Regions from separate parts of the Embleya sp. NPDC025285 genome, predicted to be linked through region 1. Evidence: riboswitches for the same ligand, from Rfam matches in the RefSeq annotation. Region 1 holds a riboswitch; each other region holds the start of a gene.

Region 1 (2,191 bases):
CCGGACCGGCCAGCGGGTTGCGCACGATCGCCTGGATCACCATGCCCACCACGGCCAGCGTCGCGCCGACGACGGCGGCGAGCAGCACCCTGGGCAACCGGGTGTCGGCGATGATCAGGTCGTGTGCGCGGCTCCACGACGGCCGCACCCACGCGTCTCCGCCGACGCGATGCGCGAGGATGCGCCACGTCTCCGACCAGGGCACCGACACCGACCCCACCAGCAGCCCCGCCGCGGCCGCCGCGAACAGCGCGACGAGGAGGCCGCCGACCACCAGCGGAAGGCGGACCCGGCCGCCCGGGACGACCGCCGCACGGCCGACCGGTGGTGTCGGCGGGCCCTCGCCGCGCAGGACCGCGACCCGTACCGCCACCGGGTCCCGATCGACCGTCACGGCCGGTCGGGGTGCAGTTGCCTGGCGAGTTCCTCGACCGCGTCCACCGAGCGCGGCCCGGGCTGCGCTACGGACAGCGAGATCACCGGGAAGGCGTTCGCGCGCAGCGCCGGTACGTCGGCGAGTACCGGAGTGGCCTTGAGGGTGGCGATCTTGGCGTCGACCGGCGGCGTCACGTAGTCGTAGATCAGCACCACGTCCGGCTTGCGTTCGGCCACCTGCTCCCAGGAGACCTTGGTCCAGCGCTCGTTCAGGTCGGCGAACACGTTGGTGCCACCGGCACGGGTGATGATCTCGTTGAGCATCGAGTTGCCGCCGGTGGTCTGCGCGGCGTCGGCGCCCGAGTTGTACACGAACACCTTGACCGGCGCGGCGCCGGCGAGCCGCGCGGTGACCGCGTCGAGCCGCTGCCGGAACGCGGCGGCGGAGCGCTCGGCGCGCTCGGGCACGCCGAAGATGCCGCCGATGGAGCGGAGTTCGCCGTAGAGCTGATCGAAGGTGACCGGCGCCTTGGCGCAGCCCTCGGGGTTGAGGTGGGTCTTGATGTTCAACTCGCCGAGCCGCGCCCGGGTGTGGCCGGACGACTCGGAGAAGCCGTCCGGGTAGCCCGAGTAGACGAAGTCGGGGGTGGCTTCGAGGAGTTTCTCCAGCGAGGGTTGCGCGTCGGCGAGCACCGGGATCCGCGCGTACGGCTCCTTGTACTTGTCGCCGATGGTCCGGCCCTTGAGGTAGGCGGTGCCCACCATCCGGTCGGCCAGGCCCAGTTCGAGCATCAGCTCGGTCGCGTTGGAGGTCAGCGTCGCGGCGCGCTGCGGCGGCCGGTCGTAGCTCGTGGTCACACCGCAGTTGTCGGTGTCCGCGTACGGCTTGTAGGCGGCGGGTGCGGGAGCGGCGGCCTTGTCGTCCCGCACGGCGCCGCCGCACGCGGTCGCGAACAGCGCGAGGGCGGCCACCGCCGCGGCCCACGAATATCGGTGTGCCGCCGGCATCCGCCCGGGTATCTGCGTACGCATCGTCGAAGCTCTCCCTTGCGAGTCCTCGTCGGGGGAACTCGGGAGGGAGTACGGCGGCGGACACCGCACGGCGCCGTCGTCCGACGGACCCGCCCGCGAGGTCCCGGAAGTCCGCGTGCGTGAGGCGTACGCGGGCGACGGCAGGTCTTCGGACTCGTGGGCGGGTCCCGGGAGCCACGGGTGTGGCCGGGATGCCTACCGGTCGTCGCTTCCCGGGACCCGTTCGACCGGGGCCCAGTGCGTGATGACGACTTTCGTTCCCACTTACCGCTGCGGGGCAGTTCCGGATTCGCACCGGATTCCCTCTTGCGACACCCGGAATCGGTCGAAGCCGGGTGAACCGTTCGCAAGGGCAGCCTAACCAGGGCGCCTCGACCGTCGAGCGAGGGGGCCGGGACGGGCGCGCCGAGGGTCGCGGCGGCCGAGTGAGGGGCCACGGCGGGAGGACCGGCTCGGGTCCGGGCAGGGTCCCGCGCTCGGGTACGTGCCCACCCTTACCCGCTTCGCGCCGTGCCCGCCTACTCCGCGCGCTCCGGTACATGCCCACCCCGCACCCGCTGCGCGCAGCGGCCGCCTACTCCGCGACCAGGATCTCCAGCCCCACGTCGCGCAGCGCGTCGAGCGCCTCCGCATCGGCCGCGCCGCTCGTGATCAGCAGGTCGATGTCCGCCAGCGGGCACACCTCGGCGAGTTCGACCCGGCCCAGCTTCGAGCCGTCCGCGACCACGACCCGGCGACCCGCGGCTCGCAACATCGCGCGTTTGGCCTCGGCCTCGGGCAGGTT
Region 2 (2,191 bases), on a different contig from region 1:
GGCCTGAACGCGCACTGGACGGCGGCGGCGCTCGGCGAGGCGTTCGCCGAACTGCGCACGGCGGCGGCCCAGATCGAAAGCACCCGACCGGAAACGCCACGCACCGAAACCGCCGGGACCGAAAGCACCCGGACCGAAACCACCTGACCGGAAGGCACCCGGCCGGAAACCCGCCGAAACCCATCGAAGGCGGTCGAAGGCTGCCTGAATGCGGCCCGAGGACGACCCGAAGGGGCGCGACCGCCCCAGGGCGCGGTCGGTGCGCCCGGGCCGGTCCGCGCGCCTGTATCCGAGTCGATTCGTCCATCGACCGAGTGGGATCACCCGGTTGGTGGTTACTTCGCGTTCCCTCGCGCGGTTGGGTCGGCATGGAGATCCTGCGGGCCCCGTTCGGGCCGTGGCCCACCGAGGCGTTCGAGACACCCGTGTACGAGGCGTTGGTCGCGGAGTGGCGCGACTCGGGCCGGGAGGTACCCCGGCCGGTGGACCGATGCCCCGACCGCCCGGCGCGACACGCGCGCCCATCCGGGGCCGGCCCCCGCACCGGCCGCCCCTGAGGACGCCGCCGAGGCCACCTCCGAGGCAGCCCACACCGGCCGCCGGAGGCACCCGCCGACACGCCCGGCTCCCGCCTCGCCGACCCGCCCGTCGGACGCCGTACATGCCAGGCACGCCCCGCGGCCGACCGTACGCTCCCAATGCCTCGCCCTCGCCCGCTCGGCCGCCCCGCGAAGGTCTTTCCCTCGACGCCCGGACACCACGTTCGACAGGGGCTCGGCGACGCGCGCCGCGCACAACGCCGGCGTGTCGTGCAGCCATTCGGCGGCCCGCGCGCGAGTACCGTCATGCCGGGCGTACGCCGGGAGGAGACGATTCCGCTCGGCTCGGGAGGCGCCGCGACACCCGGTGTGGACGGCATCGCCGCCGGGAGTGGGCCCGTCCCGGCCGAAATCGTGGTACGTCGGGAATCGCGACACGACACAACACCTGGGGGTGCGACGACCACCCCGCCACTACATATATGCTCTGCGACGCAGCTGGTTCGCCGTTCCGGTTCAAACGGAAAGGCGACGCAAGAGGGAACCCGGTGTGAAGCCGGGACTGCCCCCGCAGCGGTAAGCGGGAACGAATGTCGTCCTGCGGCGCCGAACGCCCGGAGGGGTTCGGCGCGCGACGACCACGGGGAACTCCGCGGCCCGCCGAGCACATCGTGCCCGGTGGCGCCCCGGCATGCCCGCGAGTCCGAATACCTGCCGGCTGTCCGCGCCTTCGGGCGCGGGGTCACTGTACGTACGAGCTCGCGAGGAGAGAGCACGTGACCGTTGTGGACAGCGTGGGCGCGACCCGGATGCGGATCGACGAAAGCCCCGAGGACCAACTGGCTACCCTGGTGCGCACCCAGGCGCGCGATCTGCCGGAGGTCGATCCGGATCGGGTCGTCCGCCGGGTCGTCGCGGGTCTCAACGAGGGCGCGGACAAGGGAGCGGCCGCGGACCTGGCGGTGCGTACCGCCGCCGAGCTGATCGCGGAGGAGCCCGCCTACTCGCGGCTCGCCGCGCGCCTGCTCGCCGGCCGGATCGCGGACGAGGCCCTCGACGCGGGGGTCACCTCGTTCAGCGCGGGCATCGCGCTCGGCCGGCGCGAGGGCGTCATCGGCGCGGAGACCGCGGCGTTCGTCGCCGAGCACGCCGCCGAGTTGGACGCCGCCGTGGACGTCGACGGCGACCGGCGGTTCGAGTACTTCGGCCTGCGCACCGTGTACGACCGCTACCTGTTGCGCCACCCGGTCTCGCGCAAGGTGGTCGAGACCCCGCAGCACTTCCTGCTGCGCGTGGCGTGCGGCCTGGCCCAGGAGCCCGGCGAGGCGATCGGCTTCTACCGGCTGATGTCCTCGCTCGCCTACCTGCCCAGCTCGCCGACGCTGTTCAACTCCGGCACCGTGCACACCCAGATGTCCTCGTGCTACCTGCTCGACTCGCCCAAGGACGAGCTGGAGTCGATCTACGACATGTACGGGCGGATCGCCCGACTGTCGAAGTTCGCCGGCGGCATCGGCGTGGCGTGGTCGCGGGTGCGTTCGCGCGGCTCGCTGATCCGCGGCACCAACGGGCACTCCAACGGCATCGTGCCGTGGCTCAAGACGCTCGACTCGTCGGTGGCCGCGGTCAACCAGGGCGGCCGGCGCAAGGGC
Region 3 (2,191 bases), on a different contig from region 1:
CGTCCACCGACTGCCCGGCGCGAGTGCCCACCCGATCGGCGACGGCACGCGGGACGGGTGGCAGGTTCGGCTCGGGCTGGTCCCTGGACCGCACCCGGTCGCCGGACCCGACGGGGCGCCCGGCGCCGGCGCTCAACAGCGATGCGGATGGGGTGGGGCCTGCCGTCCCCGCGCCGAGGGGTCCGGCGGGCGGGGCGGTATGTCCCGACCCGGCGTCGAAGTCCGCAGCGGAAGGAGTCGGTCGCGCCGAGCCGGCATCGAAGAGCGGTACGGAGGAGGCGAGATGCATCCCCTCGGGGCCGAACCACCCCGCACAGGCGGCTGGATGCCCCGACCCGGCTCCGAACAGCGACACACAACACGCCAGGAGCACGCCCGCTCGACGTACCCGACCTACCCGACCCACCCGACATGCCCGACCCACCCGACGCGTCGGACCGGCTGGTTCAGGTGTTCCGGACACCGTGGACACGCATACCTCCGGCACTGATTTCCCGGCACGGCCGGATCGCGGATCGACTCACCGGCACCCTCCGGCGCCCGTCGGCACCCTTCGGCGCCGATACCGCCGGGCCGACGCCGGCCGAGGGAGCCGCTCTCGGAATCCGATCCTGGGCTTTACCCGCGCCGGTCCGGGGCTCGGCGCGCGGACCGGCGGCAAGCTTCACCCGCACGCGTGGTCCGGATCCGACGGTGGACCGGGCCCGTCGCGCGTGTCATGGTGGGAGGCGCAAGGCGACGGCGGTACGAGGAAGCCGGTGTGAATCCGGCGCGGTCCCGCCACTGTGATCGGGGAGCGACTCCCGAACCGGCCACGGCCCCGAGACGGGTCGGAAGGCCGGGAGGAGCGATGATCCGAGAGCCAGGAGACTCACGTCGTCGCCACCTCACCAACCGGGGCGGATTTCCCCGAGAGAGGCCGGTGCCGACCATGTCCTTGGTTTTGAGCCGGATCTACACCCGTACCGGCGATGCCGGCACGACCGCGCTGGGCGACAACTCCCGTACGCGCAAGACCGATCCGAGGTTGGCGGCGTACGCCGACACGGACGAGACCAACGCGGCGATCGGGGTCGTGCTCGCGCTCGGCGACCCGCAACCGCAGACGCGCGCGGTACTGGCGCAACTGCAGCACGACCTGTTCGACGTCGGCGCCGACCTGTGCGCGCCGATCGCCGAGGGGGACACCCGGCTGCGGATCACCGAGGCGGACGTGGCCCGGCTGGAGGAGCACTGCGACGCGTTCAACGCGGAACTGGCCGCGCTGCGTTCCTTCGTACTGCCCGGCGGCAGCCCGGCCGCGGCCCTGCTGCACGTGGCCCGCACCTCGGCCCGACGTGCCGAGCGCTCGACCTGGGCGCTGATCGAGGCGGACGAGCGGGCGACGGCAGGCGGTGCCGCGACCGTCAACCCGCTCACCGCGCGCTACCTCAACCGGTTGTCCGACCTGCTGTTCGTCCTCGCCCGGCGGGCCAACGCCGACGGTGCGGGTGATGTGTTGTGGCGTCCGGGCGACAGCCGCTGACCGGCGGGCGGTCGCGGTCCCACGGCGGCGGGCCGCTGCGCCGGCTCGCCGACGTGGGGCCCTACTTCGAGCTGCGGACCGGACCGATCACCGACGGCGCGGGCTTTCGGCCGTTGGCCGAGCTGTACGACCCGGCCGCGCCCGCCGCGTGGGCGGCCCGGGTGGAGCACGTACGGGCCCGGCTGCGGACCGAGGAACCGCGTGTCGCCGCGTCGATCCTGTATCTGGGCGTGGCCTCGCGGCTGTGGTCGGTGGCACTGGGTGCGGCGGTGCTCGGCCGGGTGGTGCCCGACCTGGATCCGGCCCGGACGTACTGGCGCTTCCCGGACGCCGGGCCGGTCGAGTTGTGGGCGCCCGATCCGGAGCCGGCGCCGGTGCCGGACGATCGCTCGGGGATCGAGCAGCTGCACGACGCGGTGCTGGTCGGGCATCTGGTGCCGCTCGCCGGGGCGACCCGAGCGGTGGTGCCGGTCGCCGAGCGGCTGCTGTGGGGCAACGCCGCGTCGGCCCTGGTCGGCGCGGCCCGCGTGTTGCACCGGCACCTGGCTCCGACCGAGCCGGAACTCGTGGCGACCACACGCGTGTTCGCCGACGGCCTGTTGGCCGCAGGCCGGTTGCGTGGAACCGGCCTGCACGGTGCGCTCGGCGCGTTCCGCCGCACCACGT
Region 4 (2,191 bases), on a different contig from region 1:
GGCGAGATGGGTCGCGATGGTGTCCGTGCCCTGGCCCAGGCCGCGGGCCAACGTGACGATCTCCTCGGTCTTTTGCCGGGCGAAGGCGAGCCATCGGGAGATCTGCGGGTCGATGTCGCGCTCGTCGCCGGCGTCCAGGGGCACGTGCAACAGGGAGCAGGACGCGGACACGTCGACGCGCTCGGCCAGGCCCAGCAGGGTACCCAGGGTGGCCAGCGACCTGCCGAGGTCGTTGATCCACACGTTGCGCCCGTCGACGACGCCGGCGACCAGGCGCTTGCCGGGCAGTCCGCCGACGGCGGCCAGGGCGTCCAGGTTGGCGAACGCGGCTCCGGTGAAGTCGAGGGCGAGCCCCTCGATCGGCGCCTTGGCCAGGATCGGCAACGCCTCGCCGAGGCGGTCGAAGTACGAGGCGACCAGCAGCCTGGGCCGGTCAGTGAGCGCGCCGAGGTCGCGGTAGGCGCGTGCGATGGCGTTGAGTTCGGCGAAGCTGCGGTCCTGGACCAGCGCGGGTTCGTCCAGTTGCACCCACTCGGCGCCGGCCGCGCGCAGGTCGGCGAGCACCTCGGCGTACACCGGCAGCAGTCGATCCAACAGGGTCAGCGGCTGGAAGTCGGCCGCGACGCCGGGCGCGGGCTTGGCGAGCAGGAGGTAGGTGATCGGGCCGACCAGTACGGGGCGGGCGGTCAGGCCCTGTGCGATGGCCTCCTCGAACTCGGCGACCTGCTTGGCGGAGTTCGCGGAGAACACGGTGTCGGGGCCGAGTTCGGGGACCAGGTAGTGGTAGTTCGTGTCGAACCACTTGGTCATCTCCAGCGGCGCCACCTCCTGGGTGCCGCGCGCCATCGCGAAGTAGCCGTCCAGGGCGTCGGCTTCGACGGCCGCACGGTGGCGGGGCGGGATCGCGCCGACCATCACGGTGGTGTCCAGGACGTGGTCGTAGAGCGAGAAGTCGCCGGTGGGCACCTCGTGTACACCGGCATCGGCGAGCCGATCGCGGTTGGCGCGGCGCAGTTCGGCCGCGGTCTCGCGAAGCCCGTCGGCGGTGACCCGACCGGCCCAGTAGCCCTCGATGGCCTTCTTCAACTCCCGGCGCGGGCCCTGTCGGGGGTAGCCGTACACGGTGGCGCGGGTTGCCGCGGCTGCGGACTTGGTGGTCACGGAACTCTCCTTCGCGAGTTGTCTCCGGAATCCCGGGACGGATCGAGGGCGCGAAGGGATGGCAAGCCGCCGGGGCGTTTCGGCGCTGTCGCGCACGTGTGCCACCGGGGTTGTCCGCCGACCCGCCCACGAGGTCACCGAGATCACCGTGTGCCTCGTCGGCACACGGGCAGTGGCAGGTCTTCGGACTCGTGGGCGCGTCCACCGAAAGGGCGGACTCCTACTGGCCGTCGCTTCCCGGGCCCGTCCTGGGGCCCAGTGCTGTTGACGGCGGTCGTTCCCACTCACCGCTGCGGGGCAGTCCCGGATTCACACCGGGTTCCCTCTTACGACGCGCCTGCCTGGCGGGCAGGGCGAACCGACTGCGTCCGTCAGCTTAGCCGGCGATGGGCGCGTCCGGCAGGCGAGTCCACCCGGTGGACGGTGAAACGACGTACGCGCGAGGCGGATGCCGCCGCCGGCGCCGATCGGGCAGGCGTGCGCGGTCCGTTCCCGGCGTTCGTTCCGACCGAATCACGCGCGTCGGCGATGACCGGCGGAACGAACGCGGTCGCGGAGCCGAGGACGACCTCGCTTCGGATCCGACGCCGGGTCGGCCCTACGGGCGCGTGGGGGCCACGCGCGGGGGCGGATTGGTGGTGGACGTCTTGTCCTTGGAGAAGGACCAGCCCTCGAAGCTGCCCAGCGGGGGCTTTCGGTTGGTCGCGCCCCACGAGCTGTAGGTCCAGGTGCCGTTGTTCGGCGCGTGCCAGTACGACCAATACGCCGACGCCGGAGGGGTGTTGACGCAGGGCTCGGTGTCCGTGCCGGGCTTGCCCTCGATCCGGCAGATGAACGCCTCGCCCCACCGGTTCGTGCCCTGGATCTGGAAGCCGGCGTTCTTGAGCGCGGCCAGACCGGTGGCTTGGTCGCCGGGCGCGCAGCGGGTGAGCGTGGCGCCGCCGAGTTCCTGGAAGTCGACGATCACGGTCACCCCGTTGGCGTCCGGGCAGACGCCGGCGGAGCCCTTGGTGGGGTCGATGGCGTAGGC

What was found. A riboswitch is a leader RNA that binds a small molecule or an ion and turns the genes downstream of it on or off. The one in region 1 is predicted to bind cobalamin.
Region 2: linked by a shared signal. The riboswitch ahead of ACZ4FV_RS13870 (ribonucleoside-diphosphate reductase subunit alpha) and the one ahead of ACZ4FV_RS05270 (ABC transporter substrate-binding protein) in region 1 are both predicted to bind cobalamin.
Region 3: linked by a shared signal. The riboswitch ahead of ACZ4FV_RS13010 (cob(I)yrinic acid a,c-diamide adenosyltransferase) and the one ahead of ACZ4FV_RS05270 (ABC transporter substrate-binding protein) in region 1 are both predicted to bind cobalamin.
Region 4: linked by a shared signal. The riboswitch ahead of metE (5-methyltetrahydropteroyltriglutamate--homocysteine S-methyltransferase) and the one ahead of ACZ4FV_RS05270 (ABC transporter substrate-binding protein) in region 1 are both predicted to bind cobalamin.

Annotation. Positions count from the first base shown of each region.
Region 1 is NZ_JBVHLU010000005.1:108,873-111,063, forward strand. Features, by position in the region: gene ACZ4FV_RS05265 (FecCD family ABC transporter permease) at 1-394, opposite strand, end outside; gene ACZ4FV_RS05270 (ABC transporter substrate-binding protein) at 391-1,407, opposite strand; cobalamin riboswitch at 1,530-1,768, opposite strand; gene ACZ4FV_RS05275 (DeoR/GlpR family DNA-binding transcription regulator) at 1,982-2,191, opposite strand, start outside.
Region 2 is NZ_JBVHLU010000017.1:42,247-44,437, forward strand. Features, by position in the region: gene mug (G/U mismatch-specific DNA glycosylase) at 1-147, shown strand, start outside; cobalamin riboswitch at 1,021-1,272, shown strand; gene ACZ4FV_RS13870 (ribonucleoside-diphosphate reductase subunit alpha) at 1,349-2,191, shown strand, end outside.
Region 3 is NZ_JBVHLU010000015.1:144,184-146,374, forward strand. Features, by position in the region: gene ACZ4FV_RS13005 (Ig-like domain-containing protein) at 1-94, opposite strand, end outside; cobalamin riboswitch at 749-873, shown strand; gene ACZ4FV_RS13010 (cob(I)yrinic acid a,c-diamide adenosyltransferase) at 932-1,525, shown strand; gene ACZ4FV_RS13015 ((2Fe-2S)-binding protein) at 1,501-2,191, shown strand, end outside.
Region 4 is NZ_JBVHLU010000004.1:80,212-82,402, forward strand. Features, by position in the region: gene metE (5-methyltetrahydropteroyltriglutamate--homocysteine S-methyltransferase) at 1-1,161, opposite strand, end outside; cobalamin riboswitch at 1,319-1,540, opposite strand; gene ACZ4FV_RS04180 (flagellar hook-length control protein FliK) at 1,760-2,191, opposite strand, start outside.